Regions from separate parts of the Streptomyces azureus genome, predicted to be linked through region 2. Evidence: riboswitches for the same ligand, from Rfam matches in the RefSeq annotation. Region 2 holds a riboswitch; the other holds the start of a gene.
What was found. A riboswitch is a leader RNA that binds a small molecule or an ion and turns the genes downstream of it on or off. The one in region 2 is predicted to bind ZMP and ZTP.

Region 1: it holds a riboswitch for ZMP and ZTP, as region 2 does, so the genes downstream of both, AOQ53_RS35650 (bifunctional 5,10-methylenetetrahydrofolate dehydrogenase/5,10-methenyltetrahydrofolate cyclohydrolase) here and AOQ53_RS04225 (glycine hydroxymethyltransferase) in region 2, are expected to answer to the same signal.

What each region holds. Positions count from the first base shown of each region.
Region 1 covers NZ_DF968453.1:2,869-19,105, forward strand. Annotated here, with positions in the region: gene AOQ53_RS35575 (ornithine cyclodeaminase family protein) at 1-397, shown strand, start outside; gene AOQ53_RS35580 (EamA family transporter) at 440-1,264, opposite strand; gene AOQ53_RS35585 (hypothetical protein) at 1,321-1,506, opposite strand; gene AOQ53_RS35590 (ROK family transcriptional regulator) at 1,607-2,767, opposite strand; gene AOQ53_RS35595 (carbohydrate ABC transporter permease) at 2,937-3,902, shown strand; gene AOQ53_RS35600 (carbohydrate ABC transporter permease) at 3,921-4,844, shown strand; gene AOQ53_RS35605 (ABC transporter substrate-binding protein) at 4,855-6,204, shown strand; gene AOQ53_RS35610 (Gfo/Idh/MocA family protein) at 6,234-7,433, shown strand; gene AOQ53_RS35615 (L,D-transpeptidase family protein) at 7,462-8,157, opposite strand; gene AOQ53_RS35620 (SDR family oxidoreductase) at 8,403-9,317, opposite strand; gene AOQ53_RS35625 (MBL fold metallo-hydrolase) at 9,408-10,037, opposite strand; gene AOQ53_RS35630 (S-(hydroxymethyl)mycothiol dehydrogenase) at 10,037-11,122, opposite strand; gene AOQ53_RS35635 (ABC transporter ATP-binding protein) at 11,313-13,067, shown strand; gene AOQ53_RS35640 (hypothetical protein) at 13,128-13,418, opposite strand; gene AOQ53_RS35645 (nuclear transport factor 2 family protein) at 13,555-13,920, shown strand; ZMP/ZTP riboswitch at 13,962-14,046, shown strand; gene AOQ53_RS35650 (bifunctional 5,10-methylenetetrahydrofolate dehydrogenase/5,10-methenyltetrahydrofolate cyclohydrolase) at 14,069-14,926, shown strand; gene AOQ53_RS35655 (CU044_5270 family protein) at 14,927-15,925, opposite strand; gene AOQ53_RS35660 (RNA polymerase sigma factor) at 16,175-16,237, opposite strand, start outside.
Region 2 covers NZ_DF968204.1:970-13,569, reverse strand. Annotated here, with positions in the region: gene AOQ53_RS04265 (decaprenyl-phosphate phosphoribosyltransferase) at 1-430, opposite strand, end outside; gene AOQ53_RS04260 (phosphatase PAP2 family protein) at 423-941, opposite strand; gene AOQ53_RS04255 (FAD-binding oxidoreductase) at 1,075-2,457, shown strand; gene AOQ53_RS04250 (decaprenylphospho-beta-D-erythro-pentofuranosid-2-ulose 2-reductase) at 2,492-3,247, shown strand; gene AOQ53_RS04245 (2'-5' RNA ligase family protein) at 3,260-3,838, opposite strand; gene trpS (tryptophan--tRNA ligase) at 4,024-5,037, opposite strand; gene AOQ53_RS04235 (RNA polymerase sigma factor) at 5,127-5,729, shown strand; gene AOQ53_RS04230 (hypothetical protein) at 5,722-6,639, shown strand; gene AOQ53_RS04225 (glycine hydroxymethyltransferase) at 7,101-8,549, opposite strand; ZMP/ZTP riboswitch at 8,583-8,692, opposite strand; gene AOQ53_RS04220 (glutathionylspermidine synthase family protein) at 8,821-9,996, opposite strand; gene AOQ53_RS04215 (hypothetical protein) at 10,011-10,367, opposite strand; gene AOQ53_RS04210 (DMT family transporter) at 10,512-11,354, shown strand; partial or broken gene AOQ53_RS04205 (antibiotic biosynthesis monooxygenase) at 11,523-12,102, shown strand; partial or broken gene AOQ53_RS45765 (glutamine amidotransferase-related protein) at 12,132-12,600, shown strand, end outside.

The sequences.
Region 1 (16,237 bases), on a different contig from region 2:
CACCTGGTCCCGCCGCCCGCTGCTGCACCTCCCGGACGTCCGGCCGGGCTCGCACATCACCTCGCTGGGAGCGGACGAACCGGGCAAGGTGGAGCTGGATGCCGAGTTGCTGCGGCACGCGCGAGTCATCGTGGACGACGTCGACCTGGCGATGACGTCCGGCGCGCTGGGCAGTGCGGGCCTGCGCCGGGAGCATGCCGCGGCCGTGCTGGGCCGGATCATCGACGGGACCGCTCCGGCGCGGACCGATGCCGAGCAGGTGACCGTCTACACCCCGGTCGGTCTGCCCTGGCAGGATCTCGCACTCTCCTGGGCCGCCTATCAGGCGGCGCTGCGGGACGGGGTCGGCGTCGACTTCCGGTTCCACTCGCGCCCGAAGGACGGGGACGGCACATGAGCACGGCCGCGACCGCCCCTTCCATACGCCAGGGGCCCTGTCTCACCCCAGTGTGAGCAGTACCGTCGCCGCCCCCGCCCCCAGCAGCCCCAGCGCCTGGCGCTGGCTGATCCGCTCGTGCAGGAGGGCGAGGCCGAGGATGACGGGCAGGGCCGGGTAGAGGGAGGCGAGGACGACGGCGACGGCCAGCAACTGGCGCTGTGCGCCGAGCAGATACAGCACGAGGCCGAGGGCCGCACCGGCCCCGATGAGAAGGGCCTGGACGCAGTGGCCCGGCGGCAGCTTCAGTCGGCGGGCGTGGCGGACGGCGTCCGGCAGGAGGACGAGGACCGCGGCGACACGGCCCGCGGCGACGGGCCACAGACCGCTTCCCGCGCCGGCCTGGCCCAGGGCGAGGTACTGCACGGCCACGCCCGCGCTGGCGAGCAGTCCGTCCGCCGTCCCCTTGCCCGCGCCGCCCCCGCCTCCGGAGACGAACCACAGCGCGGGGACGGTCACGGCGATGCCGAGCCAGGCCAGGGCCCCAGGGCGGTCGCCGAGGACGAGCACCCCGCACAGCACCGACAGCGCGACGCCCGTGACGGCGCTCACGGGCACCACGACGCTCATCGCGCCCCGGCTCAGCCCGCGGTTGAGGAACCGCATGGCCATGCCGCTGCCGACGCCGGACAGCGCGCCCCACAGCAGGTCGGCGGTGTGGACGGCGTCGGCGGGCATGAGGAGCGCGGCTGCGCAGGCGAGCAGCAGCCCGCCGAGCTGGCCGAGGAAGGTGACGGCGGCGTGGTGGATGTGCCGTGACAGCAGGCCGCCGGCGAAGTCGACGATGCCGTAGACGACGGCCGAGGAAAGTGCGAGAAGGGCACCCATTGGATCAGGGGTGCCCCGGGACGAGGGTCCGATGCGTCAGCGGACCTGGCTGACGCTCAGGCCGCGGGCGCGGACTGCGGGGCCGCGGCGGCCCACTCCAGGACGAGCCGCTGGTACTCCTCGCGCTGCTCGACGCTCAGTGTCCCGCCCGACCGGCGCCACAGGGCCCGGATCTCCTCGTTGACCTCGTCAGCCGTTCGCTGGGAAGAGGATTCAACAGTGGTGGACATGCTGTGAAGCATACGTCGCCGCAGGTGAAGACGATGTGAGTAATCGTGAGTTAAACGGTCATTCCGGACAGTGTTGCTGATCACGTCCATCTCCCAGTAAACGTGAGCCTGTTCACGCTTCGGCCGACCCCAGCACCAGCACCTTGATGGCCAGCACGGCCGCGCCGCGCGCCCAGTCGTGAAAGTCGGACACCTTCGTCTCCAGCTCGACCGGGGCGGCCAGGGGATGCCGGTTGTCGCGGACGGTCTCCTCGACCGTCTTGCCGGCCACGTCCATCAGCCCGACCCCCTCCCCCGCGAGCAGGATCTTCTGCGGCATCACGAAGTTGGAGATCTGCGCGACGAGCGTGCCCAGGGCGCGTGCGGCCTCGTGGACCACCCGGGCGGGCATCGGGTCCCCGGCGGCGGCCGCCGCGAGGATCTCCTCGTACGTCCGGTCGCGGCCGGTGGCGGCCTGGACCTGGTAGCGGATGTTGGGGATGGTCAGCAGCGAGACGGCACTGCCGCGCCGGCCGTCCGGGGTGAGCGGGCCGCCCGGGTCGACGATCCAGTGACGGCCGAAGCCGCGGTCCTCCTCGGCGCAGGACACTCGTTTGCCGCCCAGGACGAGTCCGTAGCCGATGCCGGCGCCGATGGTGAGGACGACGAAGCGGTCCAGGCCGCGCCCGGCACCGAACCAGGTCTCGGCCTCGACCAGGGCGGCGACGTCGTTCTCGACGACCACCGGCAGCCCGGTGCGCTCCTCGACGAGTTCGGCCAGGGGGACGTCCCGCCACAGCAGGAAGGGGGACTCGCCGACGACGGCACGGTCCTGGACGAAACCGCCGACACCGATGCCGATCCCGGCGAGCCGGGGATGGTCGCGGGTCAGCTCGGCGGTCATCTCTCCGAGCACATCGGCGACTTCGGCGGGGTCGTGGGTGGTGAGCGGACGGTCGAGGCGGGCGACGATGTCGCTTCTGAGTGTGGTGACGACGCCGTAGACCATGTCCTCGGTGATCTTGAAGCCGAGGAAGGACCAGGAGTCGGCGACGACGTCCAGCGGTGTCGAGGGGCGGCCCTGGCGCGCCTCAGCCGGCACTCCCGCCTCGGCCACCTCGACCAGCAGGCCCGACTCGATCAGCGGCTTGGTCAGCCGGGTGAGGCTGCCGGCCGACAGCCCCAGCCTGCGGGCGAGCTCGGTGCGCGACAGCGGGCCGTGCACGAGCACCTCGATCGCCACCGCGCGCTCCCCCGGGCTCAGCGGCGGCCAGCTGGCGATGTCTGCGGTCATGTCGGCCCGACTCCCCTCGCCTTTTTTTCGCACTGAAACCAACACGACCACTCTAAGGCGATGATGGCTACTGCGAAAAGATGTACGCACCCCTCTTGACGCAGTAATTGTTTCGCGCCAAAAGTAAGTCCTGCCAGAGGACGAGCCGCCGCAGCGAGGGAGTCTCCCGATGACCATCGCCTCCAGCAGCCCTCCGTCGCGCCTGCCCGCGGGCGGCGCGACGGAGGCCCACAACAAGCCCAGGACACGACGCGACGACGTGAGCGAGAACAGGGGTGACGGACGGCTGGCCGCGGCCTTCATCGCACCGGCACTGCTCGGCTTCCTCGTCTTCCTGCTCTGGCCGACGCTCCGGGGCATCTACCTGAGCTTCACCCGCTTCAACCTGCTGACTCCGGCGGAGTGGGTGGGCCTGGACAACTACGTCCGCATGGTCAACGACCCCATTTTCTGGGACTCCTTGACGGTCACCGTCGAGTACGTGGTCATCAACATCGGCGTCCAGACGGTCGCCGCGCTCGCCATCGCCGTCCTGCTCCAGCGGCTGACCCAGTCGGCGATGCTGCGCGGCATCGTGCTCACGCCGTACCTGATGTCGAACGTCGTCGCGGGTCTGGTCTGGCTCTGGATCCTCGACGCCCAGCTCGGCATCGGCAACGAGATCATCAGCGCCCTCGGCGCCGACCGCATCCCGTTCCTCGCCGACGAGACCTGGGCGATCCCGACGATCGCGCTCATCAACGTGTGGCGGCACGTCGGCTACACCGCGCTGCTGCTGTTCGCCGGTCTCCAGGCGATCCCGAACGACATGTACGAGGCGGCCAGGGTGGACGGCGCGAGCGAGTGGCGGATGTTCTGGCGGATCACCATGCCGCTGCTGCGGCCGGTGCTCGCGGTCGTGCTCATCATGACGGTGATCGGGTCGTTCCAGGTGTTCGACACCGTGGCCGTGACCACCGCGGGCGGTCCGGCGAACGCGACCAACGTGCTCCAGTACTACATCTACGGCTCCGCCTTCGGCCGCTTCCAGTTCGGCTACGCCTCGGCCATGTCCGTCGCCCTGCTCATCGTGCTCAGCGCGATCACCATCCTCCAGTACCGGCTCACGCGGGCCGGCCGGACCGACCTCGGCTGACGGAAGGGAGACACCGGCATGGCTGCCGTGACGACAACGACGTCGACGACTGTGCGACCGGTCCGGCGCAGGTTCCCCTTCGGGCGGGCCGCCGCCTGGACCGTGATGGGGCTGATCGTCCTCATCATCCTGCTGCCGTTCTACTGGATCCTGCGCACCGCGCTCTCCACCAACGCGGGTCTCAACGCGGATCCGACCAACCCCCTGCCCGTGGACCTCACCACCAGCGGCTTCGAACGCGCCCTGGGGATGCAGTCGGCCGAGGAGGCCGTCGCGCAGGGCGGTGCGGGCGGCGGGCTCGACTTCTGGCGCTATCTGCTCAACTCGGTGCTGGTCTCGACTCTGATCACCGGCTGTCAGCTCTTCTTCTCCGCGATGGCCGCGTACGCCTTCTCACGGTTGCGCTGGCGCGGCCGGGACGCGGTGTTCGGGCTGTTCCTGGCCGGGATGATGGTGCCGACCATCTTCACGCTGCTGCCGAACTTCGTGCTCATCAAGCAGTTGCACCTGGTGGACACGCTCCTCGGCATCGCCCTGCCCACCATGTTCATGGCGCCGTTCGCGGTGTTCTTCCTGCGCCAGTTCTTCATGAACATCCCCCAGGAGGTGGAGGAAGCGGCTCTGCTGGACGGCGCCGGGAAGATCAAGATCTTCTTCCGGGTGGTGCTGCCGATGGCGTCCACGCCGATCCTCACGCTGGGCGTGCTGACGTACATCACCTCCTGGAACGACTACTTCTGGCCGCTGATGGTCTCCTACAGCGACAGCTCGCGCGTGCTGACCGTGGCGCTGGCGATCTTCCGGGCGCAGACCCCGGCGACCGGCGTCGACTGGTCCGGGCTCATGGCGGCGACGCTGATCGCCGCGCTGCCGATGCTGGTGCTGTTCGCCTGCTTCGCGCGCCGCATCGTCAGCTCCATCGGCTTCACCGGGATCAAGTAAGGGGACTGTGATGCGAATTCGTCTGCGTACGCTCGTCGCGGCGACCGGAGCGCTGGCGCTGTCCCTGGTCAGCGGATGCGCGCAGCAGGGCGCCGCCGGATCCTCCGCGAACACGGTCACGTACTGGCTGTGGGACGCCAACCAGCTGCCCGCCTACCAGGCCTGCGCCAAGGGGTTCGAGAAGGAGAACCCCGGACTGAATGTCAAGATCACCCAGTTGGGCTGGAGCGACTACTGGACCAAGCTCACCGCCGGGTTCATCGCGGGCACCCAGCCGGACGTGTTCACCGACCACATCCAGAACTTCGGCCAGTACGCCGACCTGAAGGTCCTGGAACCGCTCGACGACCTCGGCATCGAGAACGCCGACTACCAGCCGGGCCTCGCCGCCAACTGGATCGGGAAGGACGGCCATCGGTACGGCGCTCCCAAGGACTGGGACACCGTCGCGCTGTTCTACAACTCGAAGATGACGAAGGACGCCGGCCTCACCGCCGGGCAACTGAACAACCTCGCCTGGAACCCGGAGGACGGCGGCACCTTCGAGAAGGCCATCGCCCACCTCACGATCGACAGGAACGGCAAGCGGGGCGACGAGCCGGGCTTCGACAAGAACAACGTCAAGGTGTACGGCCTGGCCTCGAACGGCGGCGGCTTCGGCGACGGCCAGACCCAGTGGAGTACCTTCGCCGCCTCCGCCGGGTGGAGCTACCTGGACAAGCCCCGCTGGGGCACGAAGTACCAGTACGACAGCAAGACCTTCCAGTCGGTCATCAAGTGGTACTTCGGTCTGGCCAAGAAGGGCTACATGCCGCCGCTGTCCGACTACAACGTCCAGTCCAACCAGGCGAACACCCAGGTCGCGGCGGGCAAGGCCGCCACCGCGTTCGACGGGGCCTGGATGATCTCCACGTACGCGGGCTTCAAGGGCCGGGACATCGAGACGGCCCTGACACCGGTCGGCCCGACCGGCAAGCGCGCCACCATGATGAACGGCCTCGCCGACTCCGTCACCAAGGCCTCCAAGAACAAGGAGGGCGCCAAGAAGTGGGTGGCGTATCTGGCCTCGGACAAGTGCCAGAAGGTCGTCGGCGGTTACGGCGTCGTCTTCCCCGCGACGAAGGCCGGGACCGAGGCCGCCGTCGCCGCGTACCGGAAGAAGGGCATCGACGTCTCGTCCTTCACCGAACCCGTGGCCGACACGAAGAACTTCCGGACCTTCTCGTACCCGATCGCCAGTTACTCGGCGGACATGACGGCGCTCATGGCGCCGGCGATGGAGGACATCTACGGCAACGGCAAGCCGGTCAGCAGCCTCGACGAGACCAACGAACAGATCAACCTGATCCTCTCGCAGTGATCCCCCGACCAGTGAAGGGCACGCCTCACATGACGTTCTCCATCGGCATCGTCGGCGCCGGACAGTTCTCGGGCCAGTTCGCCACGCTGTTCCAGGCCCACCCCGGCGTCAGCGCCGTCTACGTCACCGACCTGCTGCCCGAGAGGGCCGGGCAACTCGCCTCCGCCCAGGGGCTGACGGGCACCTTCCCGTCGTACCAGGCCATGCTGGAATCGGAGGACGTCGACGCCGTCGCGATCTTCACGCAGCGCTGGACGCACGGGCCGCTGGTGCTCCAGGGCCTCAACGCGGGCAAGCACGTGTACTCCGCCGTCCCCATGGCCATCAGCACGGAGGAGATCGCCGCGATCATCGACGCGGTCAAGGCCACCGGGCTGACGTACATGATGGGCGAGACCAGCGAGTACAACCCGGCCACGGTCCACGCCCGCAACCAGATCGCCGAGGGCGCCTTCGGGCGGCTGTTCTACGCCGAGGGCGACTACGTCCACGACATGGACCTGGGGTTCTACGAGGCCTACCAGTACAGCGGCGGCGAGAACTGGAAGGCCACCGCCAGCTATCCCCCGCTGCTGTACCCGACGCATGCGGTCGGCGGGGTGCTGGGCGCCTGGAAGACGCACGCGGTCAGCGTGTCGGCGGTCGGTGTCGTCGACGACCGGGGTGACGGCGTCTTCGACAAGGAGGTCAGCCAGTTCGGCAACGACTTCTCCAACGCCACCGCGCTGTTCGAGGTGGCGGGCGGCGGCTCGTTCCGTACGAACGAGTTCCGGCGGGTCGGCTACCCCTCGCACATACGGGAGTCGCGTTTCCGCTTCTTCGGCACCGAGGCGAGCATGGAACAGCTCGCGACGGTCGCCCTGTGGCAGGACAAGCAGGGGGTGAAGGACATCAGCGAACTGCTGGAGCCCAAGCCCACCATGGCGCCCGACGACCCGTCGCTCCAGCACATCGCGCCCGAGCTGCGGGCCGCGTTCACCTCCGGGTCGGCTCCCGTGCACGACCGTGCGCGGCTGCCGAGGGAGTTCGACAACCTCCACAACGGCCACGAGGGCAGCCACCACTTCCTGGTGGACGACTTCGTGACCGCCGTCAACACGCGCACCCTGCCGTCGGTGAACGCGTGGGTGGCCGCCCGCTACACCCTGCCGGGCATCATCGCGCACGAGTCCGCGCGGCAGGGCGGGGTGCGGCTGGAGATCCCGGACTTCGGGGACGCGCCCCTGTAGGGACTCCGTGCGGGCCGGGTGCCTGGGATCAGGTGCCCGGCTTGCGGCCGTACACGAAGACGTCGTCGCCCTTCTTCAGCAGCGACCAGTACTTCTTCGCGTCGGTCTTCGTCATGTTGACGCAACCGTGCGAGCCCGGCGGGTTCCACATGCTGACGCCGACCGAGTGGAAGGCCTGGCCGCCGTCGAAGAACTGGGCGTAGGGCATCGGCACGTCGTAGATGGACGAGACGTGGTCGATGTTGCGCCAGTAGATCTTCTTCAGACCGGTGCGGGTCTCGTAGCCGTCGCGGCCCGTGCGGACCGGGACGGGGCCGTAGACGAGCTTCTTGCCGTCCTGGATCCAGCTCAGCTGGAGGCTCAGGTTCACACAGGCGATCCGGCCCTTGTTCACCGGGCACTTGCCGTCCTTGTTGGGGTTCTTCCCGACCGCCTTCTGCTTCTGCATCAGGTCCATCACGCCCCAGGTGACGGGCCCGGCGTAGCCGGCGTTCGGGGAGATGCCGTGCTTGGTCTGGAAGGCCTTGATCGCCTTGCAGTCGGCAGCGGACTGCTTGCCGTCGACCGGGCGGCCGAGAAACTTCTCCACCTGCTTCTGGTACGGGCCGGTCTTGGTGGTGCAGCTCGCGGCCGCGGCCGGCGTGGCGCCGAGCGCGAGTGTGAGCGGTGCCACCAGTCCGGTGATCCCGAGTACGACGGCACCCCGTCTGCGTACGTCCCCCATGGTTGGTCCTGCCCTTTCGCGGAAGTGGTCACATGGTCTGCGATCCCTGCCAGCTAGACGGGCGCACGGGGGATTCGGTTGTGCGGTCTTTCGGCCTGCGACGAAACGGTGACATACCTCGCCACGCAGCCGGCCGAGGACGACCAGCGTGGTGCCGGTGATCCATGCGGCGTCGGGCGAGACGAGGAGAGCGACGGCCGCGAGACGTCCCCGGCCGGGGTGCGGGTCAGGGAGCACGGTCCGTCTCAGCGGTAGCCGGTCGTGTCGGCCGGCTTGCCCGTGTCCTGCACCTCGACGAGGTAGCGCCAGGCATCCGGGCGGCTGCCGTCGAGGTCGGTGAAGCCGTACTCCTGGGCGAGGCCGCCGCTGGAGAGGGACCGGCCGTTCCAGCGCGCCACGTCCGGGTCGGCGGCGAGCGCGGCCACGGCCCGGCCCACGTAGCGGGGGGTCTCCGAGATGGCGAAGTGGGGCTCGCGCTCCAGGGCGTCGCGCCAGTTGTCCTCCCGTACCCCGAAGGTGTCGAGCATGATCTCCGAGCGCAGCCAGCCGGGGGTGAGGGCGACGGCGGTGGCGCCGCGCGGGCCGAGTTCGTGGCCGAGGGCGAAGGCCATGCGCAGGACGGAGGCCTTGGCGAGGTCGTAGAAGAAGTTCACGCGGTAGTTGTCGGCGTTGTAGTCGGCGGTTCCGTCGGTGACCTCGACGACGAGGCCGCCGGGGTGGCGCAGCAGCAGCGGCAGGGCGTGGTGGCTGGTGATCGCGTGCGTCTCGACCGCGAGCCTGAGCAGGTGCAGGCCCTTGTCGAGATCGTGCTCCCAGAGCGGGCTCTCCCACTCGAAGAGGTTCTCACCGCCCCAGATGTCGTTGACGAGAACATCGAGGCGGCCCTGCTCGTCGGCGATCCTGTCCACCAGAGCGCGGACCTGTGCCGGGTCGAGGTGGTCGGCGGGTACGGCGATGCCCTGCCCGCCGGCCTCGGTGACCAGGTCGGCGGTGTCCTCGATGGTCTCGGGCCGGTCGTACTCCGAGCGGCGGGTGCGCGTGCTGCGGCCGGTGACGTAGACGGTGGCGCCGGCCGCGCCGAGCTCCACCGCGATGCCGCGTCCGGCGCCCCGGGTGGCTCCGGCTACCAGTGCGACCTTGCCTTTCAGTGGAGCTGACATGTCCGACCTCCCGTGACCGTGGCTGCTTGTCGCCTCCAGGGTGACGGGTAAGCCGGACATCTTCTGTCGCCTTTTACGGGAGACACGTGATCAGTGTCCCCGGGCGATCCACTCCTGAAGGTGCGGGGCCTCCGCGCCGATGGTCGTGGCGTCTCCGTGGCCGGTGAGGACCTTCGTCTCGGGTGGCAGCGTGAGGAGGCGGTCGCGGATCGAGTCGATGATCGTCGGGAAGTGCGAGAAGGACCGGCCGGTGGCGCCGGGGCCGCCCTGGAAGAGGGTGTCGCCGGTGAAGACGGTGGCGAGCCCGGGGTCGTACAGGCACACCGCGCCGGGCGCGTGCCCCGGGGTGTGCAGGACCCGCAGGTCGGCGCCGCCGGCCTCGATCACCTGGCCGTCGACCAGCCAGGCGTCGGGCTCGCGGTCCGGGTGGGTCTGCTTCCACAGCGGCAGGTCGTCGCGGTGCAGCCAGATGGTGGCTCCGGTGCGCTCGGCGAGGGCGGGAGCGGCGTCGATGTGGTCGTTGTGGGCGTGGGTGCACACGATGGCCGTGAGCCGGCGGTCTCCGACGGCCTCCGCGATGGCGTCGGCGTCGTGGGCGGCGTCGATGACGATCGCCTCGTGGTCGTCACCGACGATCCAGACGTTGTTGTCGACGTCCCAGGTGCCGCCGTCGAGGCTGAACCGGCCGGAGGTGACGAGGTGTTCGACGCGCGGGGCCATCACAGCACCACCACCGAGCGCAGCACGTCGCCGTGGTGCATCCGCTCGAACGCCTTCTCCACCTCGTCGAGCTGGATGGTCTCGGTGACGAACGCCCCGAGGTCCAGGCGCCCTTGCAGGTGCAGGTCGATCAGCATGGGGAAGTCGCGGGACGGCAGGCAGTCGCCGTACCACGACGACTTCAGCGCCCCGCCACGCCCGAACACGTCCAGCAGCGGCAGTTCGAGTTTCATCTCGCGGGTGGGCACGCCGACCAGGACGACCGTGCCGGCGAGGTCGCGGGCGTAGAAGGCCTGCTTGTACGTCTCCGGGCGGCCGACGGCTTCGATGACGACGTCGGCGCCGAAGCCGCCGGTGAGTTCGCGGATCGCCTCGACCGGGTCGCACTCGCGCGAGTTGACGGTGTGGGTGGCGCCCATGGTCCGTGCGGTGGCGAGCTTGCGGTCGTCGATGTCGACGGCGATGATCTTCGCCGCTCCGGCGAGGTGCGAGCCGGCGATGGCGGCGTCGCCGACACCGCCGCAGCCGATGACGGCGACCGTGTCACCCCGGCCGACGTTTCCGGTGTTGATCGCGGCGCCGATGCCGGCCATGACGCCGCAGCCGAGCAGCCCGGCCACCTGCGGGGCGACCGCCGGGTTGACCTTGGTGCACTGCCCGGCCGCGACCAGCGTCTTCTCGGCGAAGGCACCGATGCCGAGGGCCGGGGACAGCACCGTGCCGTCGGTGAGGGTCATCTTCTGCCCGGCGTTGTGGGTGTCGAAGCAGTACCAGGGCCGCCCGCGCAGACAGGCGCGGCATTTCCCGCACACCGCACGCCAGTTGAGGATCACGAAGTCACCGGGCTCGACGTCGGTGACGCCGTCGCCGACCGCCTCGACCACGCCCGCGGCCTCGTGGCCCAGCAGGAAGGGGAAGTCGTCGCTGATGCCGCCCTGCTTGTAGTGCAGATCGGTGTGGCACACCCCGCAGGCCTGGACGCGCACGACCGCCTCCCCCGGGCCGGGATCGGGCACGACGATGGTCTCGATCCGTACCGGCTCGTCCTTGCCCGGTGCGATCACACCGCGTACTTCCTGCGCCATGCTGACTCCTTCGTCGGCTTCGTCGGCCGGGATGCCTTCCCTTCCGACCCTACGCGCGACTGATCGGCAAGGGGTGCGGATCGGCCACCCGCGGCGCCGTATCACCAGCTCACGCGCTGTCCCAAAACGCCGGGCACCGCACCGGCGGCCCCCGTAACCTGAACGCTCCGCCCGACGCCGAAGGAGCGACGTGAGCATCGCAGAGACCGAGACCGGTACACCCGCCTGGCGGCTGCTCCTCGGATACGTACGGCCGCACCGCCGGTCCCTGTTCGCCGGTGCCGTGCTCTCGCTGGTCACCGGGGCGACCGGGCTGATGCTGCCGCTGGTGGCGCGGGGCCTGATCGACGATCTGGCGCACGACCGGGCCATCACCGGCGCGCTGCTGGCGATGTCGGCCCTGGTCGTGACCAACGCGGCGGTCGGAGCGCTGGGTTCGTACGTGTTGCAGCGCACCGCCGAGTCGGTGGTGCTCGGCGCGCGGCGCGCCCTGTCGTCGTATCTGCTGCGGCTGCGGATCACGGCCGTGGACCGCAGCGAACCCGGCGACCTGATGGCGCGCATCACCTCGGACACCACCCTGCTCCGCGCGGTCACCACGGACTCGCTGGTCGGGCTGGGCACGGGCGGTCTCACGCTCGTCGCGACGGTGGTCATGATGGGCCTCGTGGAGCCCGTCCTGCTGGGAGTCACCCTGGCCGTGATCCTGGGCGCGGGCGTGATCCTCGGCGTGATCGTGCCGCGTATCAACAAGGCGAGCCGGCAGGCGCAGGACGCGGTGGGTGTCATGGGTGCCTCGCTGGAGCGGATCCTCGGCGCCCTGCGCACCGTGAAGGCGTCCGGTGCCGAGCACCGGGAGGAACGCACGCTGCACGAGGCGGCGCAGGAGTCGTGGCGGCAGAGCGTGCGGGCCGCCAAGTGGTCGGCGGCCGCGGGCAACACGGCGGGGCTCGCCATGCAGATCGCCTTCATCACGGTGCTCGCGGTGGGCGGCGCGCGCGTGGCGACCGGCGCGATCGACGTGGGCACGCTGGTCGCGTTCCTGCTGTTCGTCTTCTACCTGATGTCGCCGATACAGCAGGTCGTCGGCGCCGTCACGCAGTACCAGACGGGCGCCGCGGCCCTCACCCGCATCCAGGAGGCGCTGCGGCTGCCCGCCGAGCCGGCCACCGCGGCCGCCCCGCTCCCCTCCCCCGGCACGCGGCCCGCCGCCCTCGCCTTCGACGACGTCCGCTTCCGCTACGCAGACGATCTGCCGTACGTCCACCACGGCGTGACGTTCGCCGTGCCCGCGCAGGGCATGACGGCGTTCGTGGGCCCGTCCGGCGCCGGCAAGACCACCGTCTTCTCGCTGATCGAGCGGTTCTACGAGCCGGACTCCGGGGTGATCACGTTCGACGGGCGCGACCTCGCCGACTGGGACCTGACGCAACTGCGCGCCGCGATCGGCTACGTGGAGCAGGACGCGCCGGTCCTGTCGGGCTCCCTGCGGGACAACCTGCTGCTGGGCAATCCGGAGGCGGACGACGACGCCCTCGCGCGGGTGCTGAAGACGACCCGTCTCGACGGTCTGGTCGCCCGGCTGCCCGCCGGTCTCGACACGCTCGTCGGGCATCGTGGCACCAAGCTGTCGGGCGGTGAGCGGCAGCGGGTCGCCATCGCCCGGGCTCTGCTGCGCCGGCCCCGGCTGCTGCTGCTCGACGAGGCGACCTCGCAGCTGGACGCGGTGAACGAGGCGGCGCTGCGCGACACCGTCGCGGACGTGGCCCGTACGACGACGGTCCTGGTGGTGGCGCACCGGCTGTCGACGGTGACGATGGCCGACCGGATCGTGGTGATGGATGCCGGGCGGGTCCGGGCGGTCGGCACGCACCGCGAGCTCGTGACCGCCGACCCGCTCTACGCGGAGCTGGCGGCGACCCAGTTCCTGGCCGCGTCGGACTGAACCACCGGGCATGCGTGAGGGCCGCCCGAGCCGGGCGGCCCTCGTCGCGACGCGCTGCCGTCAGGGCCGGACGTTCGGAACGGAACCGAAGACCGGGGAGACCAGGCCGACGGCCTGGTTCAGCTGGTTGAGGTCGTTGAGGCGGTTGAGCCCGGCCGGCCGGGAGGAGGGCCGCCGGATCTTGTCCTTGTGCTCGGCGGGGATGTCGCTCACGGTCAGCGAGTCCGGCGTGGCGATCGGGCTGAGCGGGTTCCGGGATTCCGCGTCGGCCGCGTTCGTCATCGGCGCGGCGAGGCCGGTGACACCCGCGGCGAGACCAACGGCGGCGACGAAACGTCGTGTTGAGATCATGCCTATCGCAGCGCGAGCGGGTCCGGCTGCGTTGCCTGCGTTTGCCGAGCTCGCCGGACGGGAGGAGGCTCGACAGGAGGAGAGGCTCCTCGCGGCCCGCTTCCGACCGGGTCGCGGCCCTTCGAAGGAGGTCATCATGGGAACCGCGGCAGACCCCGCCTTCGACAGAGAGACACTGCGCCAGGGCGTGGAAGGACAGAGCCCGGACCTGCTGCTCTCGCTCTACGCGGACGACGCGGAGTTCCGCATCGTCGACCGCACGACCCAGCCCAGCCACCCCAAGGTCCTGCACGGCCGGGACGAGATCAGCCGGATGCTGGAGGACGTCTACAGCCGCGACATGTCGCACAAACTGGAGCGGTGCGTCATCCAGGGCGACGAAGCCGCGTACAGCGAGAGCTGCGAGTACGCGGACGGTGTGCGCGTCCTGTCCGAGTCCATGATCTCGCTGAAGGACGGCAAGATCGCCGAGCAGACCCTCGTCCAGGCCTGGGACGAGTAGGGACCACGCCGACGAGCCCCGCAGGGGGCTCGGTTAGGGTGGGACCGGGCCGTGACTGGCGCTGAGGTGGAGCACCACCGGGGAGCGGCTCCGCAGGAGTCGATGCCGTGCGCCTGGGCGAAGCAGCACACCAGCCCAGGAGTGGAACATGTCGCAGGCACGGCTCATGGACGGAACCTCGCTCGCCCGGCGGATACTGGAGGAGACCGGCAAGCGCGCGGCCGGCCTCACCGAAAGGACAGGCACGGCACCGTGCCTCGCGACGGTTCTGGTCGGCGAGGACCCGGCGTCCGTCACGTACGTCCGGATGAAGCAGAACCGCTGCCGCAAGGCCGGCATCACTTCCCGGCACGTGGCGCTGCCCGCCGCCACGACCACCGAGGAGCTCGTCGGCACGCTCGAGGCGCTCTCCGCCGACCCCGGCGTGCACGGGATCCTCCTCCAGCACCCGATGGGCGAGCACATCGACGAGCGGGCCGCGTTCGAGGCGATCGCGCCCGGCAAGGACGTCGACGGCGTCACCTTCGCCTCCTTCGCGACGATGAGCTTCGGCCTGCCGGGCTTCGTGTCCTGCACGCCCGGCGGGGTCATGCGGCTGCTCGACGAGTACGGCGTCGACCCGGCCGGCAAGCGGGCCGTGGTCGTGGGACGCAGCGCCATCCTCGGCAAGCCGGCCGGCATGCTGCTGCTCGCCCGGGACGCGACGGTCACCTACTGCCACTCGCGCACCCGGGACCTGTCGGCGGCCGTGCGGGAGGCGGACATCGTGGTGGCCGCGGTGGGACGGCCCCGGTTGATCCGCGGCCAGGACGTCAAGCCCGGCGCCGTCGTGATCGACGCCGGGTACAACCCCGGCAACATCGGCGACGTCGACTTCGACTCCGCCGCGGAGCGGGCCTCGCTGATCACGCCGGTGCCGGGCGGCGTCGGCCCGATGACCATCGCCACGCTGCTGGAGCAGACCGTGGACGCCGCCGCCCGGCAGCTCGGTGCGGCCGGGGTCTGATCAGCGCATCCACGCGCTGTACGACATCACGTCGCCCTTCTTGACGCCGTACTCGGGCTCGGCGGTGCTGAAGGTGCTCTCCAGACCGAGGACGGCTCCGGTGACCGGGTCCATGATCAGCATGCGGCGGGCGCCGGGGCCGTCGTACACGTACGCCTGACCGCGTCGCCCGAGGCGGTCGGTCACCTGGCCGACGGGCCGCAGCCCCTCGGTGCCGGCCAGGAGGCGGGCGAGCGTCGCGGTCTCCCGGGCGCCGAGGGTCCAGTGGTCGAGCAGCACCTCGACGGCGTCCAACAGTTGGGGCGTGCTCAGCGGAGTGGCGGAGTGCTGAGCCTCCGTCAGGTAGGCGCGCAGGCGGTCGGGGTCGTGCGGCGGCGGGGACTGGGGCGGGGCGTCGCTCCAGCTCGGCGGATACGTCTGGTCGCTGAGGACGTGCCCGTCGTCGACGAGGTGCGGCTCGCCGCCCTCGGTGGAGAGGACCGGGCGGCCCGGATGCCTCGGGTCGGTCGCCACGACCAGTTGCGTGTGGCTGCCGTCGGCCCGCCAGCGCACGATGCGCTCCTCGGGGAGCGTGATCGGGGGCTTGTCGTCCGACATGCCCATGCTCCAGGACTGCACGTGCGTGCCCTTGCGCAGGCGGGGCGAGCCGTTGGCTGCGGCCTGTTCGGCACGCTCGGCCAGCCGGTCCAGGGGCAGCGGTGTGGAGCCGGTCTGCACCACCAGCGGACGCGGCGCGGCGACCGCCGGTGTGGTGTTCGGGCCGCTCAGCACGAGGGTCAGTGCCAAGGCGGCGACCACGACGGCCGCGACGAGCCCCCAGGCCAGCCGGGGCCGGCCGGCGCCCGGCAGCAGCCGGTCCCGCAGACGGCCGGAGGGCCGCTCCCGCAGCAGCCGCTCCAGGCGGCGCTCGGCGCCGTGGTCCAGGGGGCCGTCGCCGAAGTGAGGGCCGTCGGACGGCACCGGGTTGGCGCCGCGCACCAGTTCGAGTTCGTCAGCCATGGCCGTATTCCTTAGAGGCGGTCACGTGGGTGGCGGTAAGGGGACGCGGGGCATGGGTGTGGCCACCGGTCGGGGGCGTGGGCAGGGGGCGTGCGTCGCGGCTGGGCGCGGTCCAGGGCCAGGCGTCTGCGTCGCGATCACTCGCCGTCCTGGTGACCGCGTGTGCGTCGCGATCACTCGCGGACCTGGTGACCGCGTGTGCGTCGCGACCGATCGCGGTGCTGGTGACGGGCCCGGAGAGCATGTCGGTCACCGCCGGTCCCCCTCGCGCAGTGAGTGTCCGGTGACCACCGCCACCGCGGGACGCATGCG
Region 2 (12,600 bases):
GTTGCATGCCGAGGTAGGCGGTCAGCAGGGCGGAGACGGTCGGGGAACAGAGCCAGGCCGCGGCCGCGGGCGCGAGCAGGCCGAGGCAGCCGCCGACGGCGTAGGCGACGGGCACGGGGACCTGTCCGGCGGCGACCGGGCGGTGCCGCTTGGTGGGGTGGGCGCGGTCGGCCTCGGCGTCGCGGGCGTCGTTGACGAGGTAGACGGCGGCGGCGCAGGCGGTGAAGAGGACGAAGACGAGGGCGAGTTGGGTCAGGACGTGCCGGGAGAAGAGCTCGCCGGCGGCCGCCGGGGCGGCGACCACCAGGACGTTCTTCACCCACTGCCTGGGCCGCGCGGTCCGCAGGAGACCGGCCAGGAGACTGCCCTTGCGGGGTGGCGCGGACCGCTCCTGGGGGGTGCGCTGCCGCAGGACGGCCGTCTCAGCCATGGTGGGCTCCCCTCATCCAGCGGGCGCCGAGCCGGGCCGTGAGCGCGCCGAGGGCCGCGCCCGCCGCGACGTCCGAGGGGTAGTGGACGCCGGCCACCAGCCGCGAGACGCACACGGCGGCGGCGAGCGGCGGGACGGCGCGCGCTCCCAGGGCGCCGAAGGCGACGGCGGCGGCAGCGGCGGACGTGGCGTGCGAGCTGGGGAAGGAGTGCCGGCCGGCGGTGCGCACCAGGGGCTCGACGTGCGCGGGGCGCGGGCGGCGCACGATCCGCTTCACCCCCATGCTGACGAGGTGCGCCCCCGCGGTGAGCGCCGTGCCGCGCAGCCAGGCGCCGCGTCTCCTGCCGTCGACGGCGGCTCCGGCGAGCCCCGCCGCCAGCCACAGCGCCGCGTGTTCCCCCGCCCAGGACAGGGCACGCGCGGCGCCGGCCACGCGCGGGTCGGTGCCGCACGCTCTGAGCGCCGAAACGATCCGGTGATCCATGTCGTGCAGGTCGTCGAGGTCGTCCATGTGGACTCACTGTTCACGCCCACCTGGCCTGAACTCCGGCAATATTGAGCGACATCCCATTAATCACCCGTTTCGGGGAGGAGCGCCATGTTCTCGAACTAAAAGCTCACATTGGGGCGATACGGTCACGGACATGTCTGCCGACACCGATTCCGTCCCGGACGTCATGGGCCTGGACCACACCACCGTCACCGGCTGGGGCCGCACCGCGCCCACTGCCGCCCGGCTCATCCGCCCGCAGACCTACGAGGAGGCCGCGGCGGCCGTCCGCGACTGCGGGGCCCGCGGCGGGATCCCCCGGGGCCTGGGACGGGCGTACGGGGACGCGGCGCAGAACGCGGGCGGGTCCGTGCTCGACATGACGGGCCTGGACCGCGTGCACGCGATCGACGCCGACGGCGGCACCGTGCTGTGCGACGCGGGCGTCTCCCTGCACCGGCTGATGGAGGTGCTGCTGCCGCTCGGCTGGTTCGTGCCGGTCACCCCCGGCACCCGCTACGTCACCGTCGGCGGGGCGATCGGCGCCGACATCCACGGCAAGAACCACCATGTCTCGGGCTCCTTCTCGCGGCACGTGCTGGCCTTCGAACTGCTCACCGCAGACGGCGAGATCCGCACGGTGATCCCCGGAACGCCCCTGTTCGACGCCACCGCGGGCGGCATGGGACTGACCGGGGTGATCCTCACCGCGACGATCCGGCTCCAGCCGGTCGAGACCTCACTGATGTCGGTCGACACCGAACGGGCGGCGGACCTCGACGACCTGATGGCCCGGCTGGCGGCGACCGACCACCGCTACCGCTACTCGGTCGCCTGGATCGACCTGCTGGCCCGGGGCGCCGCCACCGGCCGCGCGGTCCTCACCCGCGGCGACCACGCGCCCTTGGACACCCTCCCCGCCCGCCTGCGCCGGAACCCGCTGTCCTTCCGCACCTCCCGCTTCCCGTCCGCCCCCGCGGGCCTGCCCGAGGGCCTGCTCACCCGTACGACCGTGGGCCTCTTCAACGAGCTCTGGTACCGCAAGGCCCCCCGTGCGCGGTCCTGCCAACTCCAGCGCATCTCCGCCTTCTTCCACCCCCTGGACGGCGTGCCCCACTGGAACCGCGTCTACGGCCGGGGCGGCTTCGTGCAATACCAGTTCGTCGTCGGCTACGGCCAGGAGGACGCCCTGCGCCGCATCGTGCGCCGCATCTCCGAACGCCGCTGCCCGTCGTTCCTGGCCGTCCTCAAGCGTTTCGGGGAGTCCGACCCGGGCTGGCTGTCCTTCCCGGTGCCCGGCTGGACGCTGGCGCTGGACATCCCGGCGGGCCTGCCCGGCCTCGGCGCGTTCCTCGACGAACTCGACGAGGAGGTCGCCACCGCCGGCGGACGCGTCTACCTCGCCAAGGACGCCCGGCTGCGCCCGGAGCTGCTCGCGGCCATGTACCCGCGGCTGGACGAGTTCCGGACCCTGCGCGCGGAACTGGATCCGCACGGGGTCTTCACGTCCGATCTGTCCCGCCGCCTCGGCCTCTAGGCACAGGCACACCAGGCAACCTCTAGGAGCTGTCATGAAGGACGCCTTCGGTCTCCCTCAGTCCCTGCTCGTCCTCGGCGGGACGTCGGAGATCGCGCTGGCCACCGCCCGCCGGCTGATCGCCCGCCGCACCCGCACGGTCTGGCTGGCCGGCCGCCCGTCGCCCGCCCTGGAGGAAGCCGCCGGGCAGTTGCGCGGGCTCGGGGCCGATGTGCACACCGTCGCCTTCGACGCGCTCGACCCCACCTCCCACGAGGCCGTGCTCGGCAAGGTCTTCGCCGAGGGAGACATCGACATGGTGCTGCTCGCCTTCGGCCTCCTCGGCGACCAGGCCCGCGACGAGCGGGAGCCGCAGGCGGCGGTGCGGGTCGCGCAGACCAACTACACCGGCGCGGTCTCGGCGGGCCTGGTGTGCGCCCGCGCGCTCCAGTCCCAGGGGCACGGCTCGCTGGTCGTCATGTCCTCCGTCGCGGGCGAGCGGGCCCGCCGCGCGAACTTCATCTACGGCTCCAGCAAGGCGGGCCTCGACGCCTTCGCGCAGGGCCTGGGCGACGCGCTGCACGGCACGGGCGTGCACGTCATGATCGTACGCCCCGGCTTCGTCCGGACGCGGATGACCGCCGGCCTGCCCGAGGCGCCCCTCGCGACCACGCCCGAGGCGGTGGCGACGGCCGTCGAGCTGGGGCTGCGGCGCCGCTCGGAGACGGTGTGGGTGCCGGGCGCGCTGCGCGTGGTGATGTCGGCGCTGCGGCACATGCCGCGCGGGATGTTCCGGCGACTGCCGATCTGACCTACGAGCGGATCACCAGGTGGGGACGGAGCCGCGCTCCACATGTCCGGCCTGGGGCGGGACCACCGAGCCGCCGAAGGGGAACTCGCGGAGCTTGCGCCAGACACCGTCGGCGCCCTGCTCGTAGAGGGCGAAGCCGGTGCACGGCCACTCGGCCTCGTAGTCGGCGAGTTCCTCGAAGGCGCGGTCCATCGCCGCCTCGTCGATGCCGTGCGCCACCGTGACGTGCGGGTGGTACGGGAACTGCAGTTCGCGTACCACCGGCCCGGCGGGGTCGCGGACCTGCTCCTGGAGCCGGGTGCAGTCCTCCGCACCCGCGACGATCCGCACGAACACCACCGGCGACAGGGGCCGGAACGTGCCGGTGCCGGACAGCCGCATCGGGAACGGTCGGCCGGTCGCGGCGACCTCGGCGAGATGCGCCTCGACGGCCGGCAGGGCTGACTCGTCGATCTCCGTCGGCGGCAGCAGGGTGACGTGCGTGGGAATGCCGTGAGCCGCGGCGTCGCCGAAGCCCGCGCGCAGCTGCTGAAGCCGGCTGCCGTGAGGCTCCGGGACCGCGATCGAGACACCGATCGTTACGGTCCCCACGTCGTCTCCTGTCGTTTCAGTTGGTGAGACCCGTCCTGCCGGAGCGAGTCCCGCCGGATCGAGCGGAGTGGCCGCTGATACGACCACCCGGTTATCGACTGTACGGCCACGACCCGGTTACAGGCAGGCGCAACCGAAGTGATGTACAGCGCTGTTCGGTGGTACGGCTGTGCGCGGGAGCGGGTTCAGTGCTTGGCGGGCAGGAAGCCGACCTTGTCGTACGCCTGCGCGAGGGTCTCCGCGGCGACGGCGCGTGCCTTCTCAGCGCCCTTGGCCAGGACCGAGTCGAGCGTCTCCGGGTCGTCCAGGTACTGCTGCGTGCGCTCCCGGAACGGCGTCACGAACTCGACCATGACCTCGGCGAGGTCCGTCTTGAGCGCGCCGTAGCCCTTGCCGGCGTACTTCTCCTCCAGCTCCGCGATGCCCGCCCCGGTGAGGGTCGAGTAGATCGTGAGGAGGTTGCTGATGCCCGGCTTGTTCTCGACGTCGTAGCGGATCACCGTCTCGGTGTCGGTGACCGCGCTCTTGACCTTCTTCGCGGTGGCCTTCGGCTCGTCGAGGAGGTTGATGAGGCCCTTCGGCGTGGACGCCGACTTGCTCATCTTGATCGACGGGTCCTGAAGGTCGTAGATCTTCGCCGTCTCCCTGAGGATGTACGGCTTCGGGACGGTGAAGGTCTGGCCGAAGCGGCCGTTGAAGCGCTCGGCGAGGTCGCGGGTGAGCTCGACGTGCTGGCGCTGGTCCTCGCCGACCGGGACCTCGTGCGCCTGGTAGAGCAGGATGTCCGCGACCTGGAGGATCGGGTACGTGAACAGGCCGACGGAGGCGCGCTCGGCGCCCTGCTTGGCGGCCTTGTCCTTGAACTGGGTCATCCGGCTCGCCTCGCCGAAGCCGGTGAGGCAGTTCATGATCCAGGCGAGCTGCGCGTGCTCGGGGACGTGGCTCTGGACGAAGAGCGTGCAGCGGTCCGGGTCCAGACCCGCGGCCAGCAGCTGGGCGGCGGCCAGGCGGGTGTTGGCGCGCAGGTCCTTCGGGTCCTGCGGGATGGTGATCGCGTGCAGGTCGACGACCATGTAGAACGCGTCGTGGGTCTCCTGGAGGGCCACCCACTGGCGCACGGCGCCGAGGTAGTTGCCGAGGTGGAACGAGCCGGCGGTGGGCTGGATTCCGGACAGCACGCGAGGTCGGTCAGAGGCCATGTTCACCATTCTCTCAGGTCCCGTGGGGCGATCCGGAACTGGTCCGAAACAGGTGGGAACCGATCCCTGTCCGGCGGTGTAACAAGAGTGTGAGAACGCGGGAGGGGGGCCGCATCGCCGATGAGGCCGCGGTGATCGCACGCGTACGCGCCGGAGAGCCGGAGGCGTACGCGGTGCTGGTGCGGACGCATACGGCAATCGCGCTCAGGGCGGCCACCGCGCTCGGGGCGGGAGCGGACGCTGAGGACGTGGTGCAGCAGGCCTTCGTCAAGGCGTACTGCGCCCTGGGCAGGTTCCGGGACGGCATGGCGTTCAAGCCGTGGCTGCTGGCGATCGTCGCCAATGAGACGAGGAACACAGTGCGCAGGGCCGCGCGCCAGCGCACGCTCGCCGACCGGGAGGCGGCGCTGGTGAAGGCCGAGCCGCTCATACCGGAGTCGGCGGACCCCGCGGTCGCGACACTGGAGGCGGAGCGCCGCGCGGCGTTACTGGCCGCCCTGGAGAAACTGAGCGAGGAGCACCGACTGGTCGTCACCTACCGGTACCTGCTGGAGATGGACGAGCCGGAGACGGCCCAGGCCCTTGGCTGGCCGCGCGGGACGGTGAAGTCGCGCCTGAACCGTGCCCTGCGCAAGCTGGCCAGGTTGCTGCCGGACTTCCAGCCTCGGGAGGGGGGTGAGGAGCATGAGTGACGGACGGGGTGTGCCCGACGGCGACGCCGGGCGCTACGACGCTGACAGGGCGCCGCGCCGACGCGCGGAAGCCGCCCGGCTGCGGGAGGAGCTGCGGGCGCTGGGGAGGTCGCTCGACGCGCCGGGCGGCGCCGGTCCGGAGTCGATGGCGGAGCGGGTGCTGGCGCAGATACTGGCCGAGCAGACGCCGGTGCCGGTGGCCGAACCGCCCGGGGTCCGGGAGCGGCTGCGGTCGGTCCGGCGCTGGGCGCACGCGCGGTGGCGGTCGCTGACCGCGGCGCTGTGCGGGCTGCTGACGGTGCTCGTGCTCACGCCCCCCGTGCGGGCCGCGGTGGCCGACTGGTTCGACTTCGGCGGGGTCGAGGTGAGGTACGACCCGTCGGCGGTGCCCACTCACAGCGCCGAGGTGCCCGGCTGCGGACAGCCGGTCTCCCTCGCGCAGGCCGAGCAGCGGGCAGGGTTCGCGCCAGTGGTGCCAAAGGGTCTCGGGACGCCGGACGCGGTGACTGTGAGCAGCCAGCCGCATGGGCGGGTCCTGATGAGCCTGTGCTGGAGTGAGCAGGGGCGCACCATACGGCTGGACGAGTACCGGGCGCGTCTGGACACCAGCTTCGTCAAGCGCGTGCGCGAGCAGCCGGGGTGGGTGGCGCTGCGGGGCGAGCCCGGGAACGGCGATGTGACGGACTGGGCCCTGTGGTTCCCGCGGCCGCATCTGCTGAACTTCTGGCTGGTCGAGGCGGACGGTGACCGCTACACGCGTGAGGAGCGGACGGCCGGGCCGACCCTGCTGTGGACCTCCCCGGGCGTTGACGGCGTCGTCACGCTGCGACTGGAGGGCGTCGCGTCGAAGGCGCGGGCGGTGGAGATCGCGAGGTCGGCCACGGCTCCGCGCGGCGAGTCCCCGAGATAGCCCGCGGGGTGGGAACCCCGACGGGCCGGGCGGTGTACCAGAAGTGACGGGCGGCTCTCGGGGCCGCGCAGATCGGCTGGCTGGGGGCTCGGATGCGTCAATGGTGGTGCAGGGTTCGTGGACTGATCGCAGGCGCGGGAGCGCTGACGGCGGCGATGGCCCTGCAGAGCGGGGCTGCTCGGTGAGCCGGTGAAACGGGTCGCCGACGTCCTCCCCCTGCCCGACGGGACTACCGGTGACCGGTCCGCCGCGGTGGGTCCGGCCCGGTGGAGGGCGGTGTCTGGTGGGCTGCCGGGGGCCTGCTTCTGGGGCTCGGCGGCAGTCATGTGATACGCCGCGCGGCGGCCCGGCGCGAAGCCGGACCGCCGCCACGTGAGGAGCCACTGCATGAGCTGATCGACCTGGGAGCCCTGACGCCGGTGAGCGCGCCGAGGTCTCGCTCGCGGTGAGCCCTGCGGATCTCAGCCGAGGTCGATCTCGGGGTAGAGCGGGAAGCCCGCCACCAGGTCCGTTGCGCGGTGGCTGATCTCGTCGGCGACCTTCGCGTCGAGGACGTGGGCCGCCTTGGAGGGGGCGCCCGACTTGGTGGTGCCCGGCTCCGTCGTGGTGAGGACGCGGTCGATCAGGGCCGCGACCTCGTCCATCTCCGCCGTGCCCAGGCCGCGGGTGGTCAGGGCCGGGGTGCCGATGCGGATGCCGGAGGTGTACCAGGCGCCGTTCGGGTCGGCGGGGATCGCGTTGCGGTTGGTGACGATGCCCGACTCGAGCAGCGCGGCCTCGGCCTGACGGCCGGTGAGGCCGTAGGAGGAGGCGACGTCGATCAGGTTCAGGTGGTTGTCCGTGCCGCCGGTCACGAGGGTCGCGCCGCGGCGCATCAGGCCCTCGGCGAGGGCGCGGGAGTTGTCGACGATGCGCTGGGCGTAGTCGCGGAAGGACTCCTGGCGGGCCTCCGCGAGGGCGACGGCCTTGGCGGCCATGACGTGCGGAAGCGGGCCGCCGAGGACCATCGGGCAGCCGCGGTCGACCTGGTCCTTGAGCGAGTCGTCGCACAGGACCATGCCGCCGCGGGGGCCGCGCAGCGACTTGTGGGTGGTCGTCGTCACGATCTGGGCGTGCGGGACCGGGTCGAAGTCGCCGGTCAGGACCTTGCCCGCGACCAGGCCGGCGAAGTGCGCCATGTCCACCATGAGCGTGGCGCCGACCTCGTCGGCGATCTCGCGCATGATCCGGAAGTTCACCAGGCGGGGGTAGGCCGAGTAGCCCGCGACGATGATCAGCGGCTTGAACTCGCGGGCGGAGGTGCGCAGGGCCTCGTAGTCGATGAGGCCGGTGGCCGGGTCCGTGCCGTAGGAGCGCTGGTCGAACATCTTGCCGGAGATGTTCGGGCGGAAGCCGTGGGTGAGGTGGCCGCCGGCGTCGAGGGACATGCCGAGCATGCGCTGGTTGCCGAAGGCGCGGCGCAGCTCCGCCCAGTCGGCCTCGGAGAGGTCGTTGACCTGGCGGGCGCCGGCCTTCTCCAGGGCCGGGACCTCGACGCGCTGGGCGAGGACCGACCAGAAGGCGACCAGGTTGGCGTCGATGCCGGAGTGCGGCTGGACGTAGGCGTGGCGGGCGCCGAAGAGTTCCTTGGCGTGCTCGGCGGCGAGGGACTCGACGGTGTCCACGTTGCGGCAGCCCGCGTAGAAGCGGCGGCCGATGGTGCCCTCGGCGTACTTGTCGCTGAACCAGTTGCCCATCGCCAGCAACGTGGCCGGGGAGGCGTAGTTCTCGGAGGCGATCAGCTTGAGCATCTCGCGCTGGTCGGCGACCTCCTGGCCGATGGCGTCGGCTACGCGCGGCTCTACGGCGCGGATGACGTCGAGGGCGGCGCGGTAGGCGGTGGAAGCGGTGGAGAGGGGCTCGGCTGGCATGAATGGACCTCCGGACGTTGCGTTCAGCGTTCACGGTACGGCCCAGGCGCACGGCACGGTTCCGGTCCCCGGGGTTCAACCAGGTCCGGGGGCCGCTTCCCGATGGTCGGTCCCATCCCAGCACGCCAGTCACGGCCCGGTGATCAGCCTACCGGGTGAGGGGGCGGGGGAGCATCTGCCGGGTTGGGCATCGCTGCCGGGTGCGGGTTGCCTGTGGCTGGTCGCGCAGTTCTCCGCGCCCCTCGGAGGGGCGTCCCTCCCCCGGCCCCTTTCAGAGAATCACGTGCGGTAGGAAGCGGGCGTACTCGTCCGTGATCAGGCCCGAGGATTCTCGGATGCCCAGGCCCGCCGAATCGTCCTCCACCACCCATGCGCCCAGGACCACGTGGTTGCCGTCGAAGTCGGGCAGGGGGGCCAGTTCCTGGTAGCAGCAGGGTTCGTCCCGGCGGGCCCGGGGGGATCCGGGTTCCTGGATCGTGACGCCCGCGCCCTCTCGGCCGAGGAGGGGCTTGGCGACCCAGCCCGGCAGGTCCCGGGGGCCGTCCAGGTAGGCCGGGAGGAGGTTGGGGTGGTCGGGGTACAGCTCCCAGAGGATGGCCAGGAGCGCCTTGTTGCTGAGGAGCATTTTCCAGGCCGGCTCGATCCAGAGGGTGGAGCCGGTGCCGCCGCCGTTGTCCAGCGTCTCCAGGACGTGGTCGGCGAAGCGGTCGGTGGTGAGCCACTCCCAGGGGTAGAGCTTGAAGATGCTGCGGATGAAGCGGAGGCGGTTGTCGACGAAGCGGCCGGAGAGGCGGTCCCAGCCGATCTCCTCCATGGAGATCCAGTCGGTTTCCATCCCCGCCTGCTCGGCTGTCTCCTTCAGGTAGGCGACCGTCATGAGGTCCTCGCCGAGTTCGTCGGCGGAGGAGTACGCGAAGTACAGCGGGCTGCCCGGCAGGAGGAGGGCGGCCTGTTTCCGCCAGGCGTCGATCAGGCGCTCGTGGAGGGAGTTCCACTGGTCGGCGCCGGGGAAGCGGTCCTCCATCCAGAACCACTGGGGGGACGCGGCCTCCACCAGTGAGGTGGGGGTGTCGGCGTTGTACTCCAGGAGTTTGGCCGGGCCGGTGCCGTCGTAGCGGAGGTCGAAACGGCCGTAGAGGGAGGGGAGTTCGGCGCGGCGGTGCCAGGACTCGGCGACCGCCTGGGCCACGCGGGGGTCGGTGATGCCCAGGTCCGCGAAACGGTCCTCGGTGACGATGTGGCCGGCCGCCGTGAGGCACATGCGGTGGAGTTCCTCGACGACCTCTTCCAGGGCCTCGATCTCCGCAAGGGTGAAGACGTAGTAGGCGCTTTCGTCCCAGTAGGGGCGCAGGGAGCCGTCGGGGTAGCGGGTCAGGGGGTAGATCAGGCCCTGTTCCTCGACGGTCTGCTGCCAGCCGGGGCGGGGGGTGAGGGTGCGGCGTTCCATGTGCGTACGGTCCGTCAGCCGCCGCTGCTGCCGGAGCCCGAGCAGCCGAAGCCGCCCCGGTCGACGGCCTCGCTGCGGCTGAAGGTGCCGTTGTCGGCGTAGCCGCCGCTGACGTCGGCGTCGTAGTACCAGTCGGCGTTCGTGCTCTTGGTCTTGCCGGTCGTCTTGCGGCCCTTGCCGTAGGAGGACGAGGAGCCGGACTTGCAGTTCTTGTCGGCGACGATCTTGTAGCCGTTGATGTAGTCGTGGCTGTCCCGGTCCACGCAGCGGCGGTCCGGGTCGGAGCCGCACGCGGACAGGGCCGCCGCGAGGACACCCATGCCGCCCAACACCACCGTGCTCGAGCGCAGTCGCCGCCGTGTTTCAGCCATGTCCGTGTCTCCCCGTGTCCCCGTCGTGCACTGCGTGTCCCTGATAGGTACTGCCGAGCGGTCAGCCTAGAGACCGGTGTGAGCGAGCGCGCATGACCCCCCGGCTCACACCCCCTCCTCTACTGTCATTTTGTGATTTTTGGAATGGTGTGCGCCCTTGGTGCGGCGGTCTGCTTCGGTACGGCGACGGTGTTGCAGGCGATGGCCGCGCGGGCGGTGGCGACCGGCCCGGGCGGGGACGTGGCGCTGTTGTGGCGGGCGCTGCGGCAGTGGCGGTATCTGGTCGGGCTCGGGATGGACGGGTTCGGCTTCCTGCTCCAGATCGCCGCGCTGCGGTCGGTGCCGATCTACACCGTGGGGGCGGCGCTGGCCGCGAGCCTCGCGGTGACGGCCGTGGTCGCGGCGCGGCTGCTCAGGGTGCGGCTGAGCCGCATGGAGTGGGCGGCGGTGGGGGTGGTGTGCGCCGGGCTCGCGCTGCTGGGGCTGGCGTCCGGGGCGGAGGGTGAGGAGGTCGGGCCGGTCTGGCTGAGGTGGGCGATGCTCGCCGCGGCGGTCGGGGTGCTGCTGCTCGGCGGGGTGGGAGGGCGACTGCCGGAGCGGGGGCGGGCGCTCGCGCTCGGGCTGGGTGCCGGGCTCGGGTTCGGGGTGGTGGAGGTGGCGGTGCGGCTCATCGACGGTCTGACGCCCGCCGTGCTCTTCACGAACCCGGCGGCGTACGCGCTGCTGCTCGGCGGCGGGGCCGCGTTCCTGTTGCTGACCTCCGCCCTCCAGCGCGGGTCGGTGACCACGGCGACCGCGGGACTGGTGCTCGGTGAGACCGTCGCGCCCGCGCTGATCGGCGTGGTGTGGCTCGGGGACCGTACGCGGCCGGGGCTGGAGTGGCCGGCGCTGCTCGGGTTCGCGGTGGCGGTGGCCGGGGCGCTGGCGCTGTCGCGGTTCGGGGAGGCGCCGGTGGAGCGGGCGGAGAGCGCGCTTACGCCCAGGTGATCGCGGGGATTGCGCCCGGCTGGTCGGAGGGGTCACGCCAGCTCGCCGGAGGGGGCACGCCAGGTGATAGGGGGCGATTCCCATCTGCTCAAAAGCTTCACGTTCCGGATGCGGAAAATTATTTGTTGAATCCTGAACGCGCGTGAACCGCTTTCCGTATGGGACGGCGTGCCCAGTAATCCCGTCACGGTCACCGTGGCCTATCGCGTGATGCCGGGCCGGACGGCCGACTTCCACTCCTGGGGGTGGGCCATGCTGGGCGCGACCGCGCGGCAACCGGGGTTTCTGGAGGGGTGGGGTACTTGTCGACGGAGGGGCGGAGTGGCATGTCGTCTATCGCTTCGCCAGCGAGGGTGCGGCCCTGGCCTGGGAGAAATCACCCTCCCGGGCACAGTGGGACGCCCGGCTGGAGGGGCTCGCCCAAGAGGTGGTGCGCAGGCGGGTGCGGGGTGTCCGCGCCTGGTTCGAGGTGCAGACGCTGACACCCGCGCCACCGGCTCCGCCGTCGAAATGGAAACTGTGGTTCGTGAATATGAGCGCGGTTTTTCCGCCGGTGCTCCTGTTCAATCTGACGGTGCTTCCCGATCTCGGTGACCTCAATGCACTGATCCGCACGCTGTTGTTGTGTCTGTGCGTGACGGCCCTTGTCACCTGGATTCTCATGCCGCGGCTCCAGCGCTTCTTCAGGAAATGGCTGTACCCGTCGCTCCAGGCGCTCCGCGGACGGCACATACGCCGGGCCACGTAGGCCCGCGAACGAACAGAGGGAGGTGGGCGGTGAAGACCCTGCTCATCGACAATTACGACTCGTACACGTACAACCTGTTCCAGCTGATCGCCGAGGTCAACGGCGAGGAGCCGGTGGTCGTCCGCAACGACGCCGCCGTCGACGGGGTTCCGGATCTCCGGGAGTTCGACAACCTGGTGGTGTCCCCGGGTCCCGGGCACCCGGCGGACGCGCGTGACTTCGGCATCGCGGCCAGGCTGGTCGCGACCTCCCCGGTTCCCGTGCTAGGCGTGTGTCTCGGCCATCAGGGCATCGCGCTCGGGGAGCGCGGAGTGGTGGGGCCCGCTCCGCAGCCGCGGCACGGGCACCTGTCCACGATCCGGCATGACGAACGCGACCTGTTCCAGGGCCTGCCGCAGAACTTCTCCGCCGTCCGCTACCACTCGCTGTCCGTCCGCGAGCCGCTGCCGGAGATGCTGGAGGCCACGGCCTGGGCGGAGGACGGCGTCCTCATGGGTC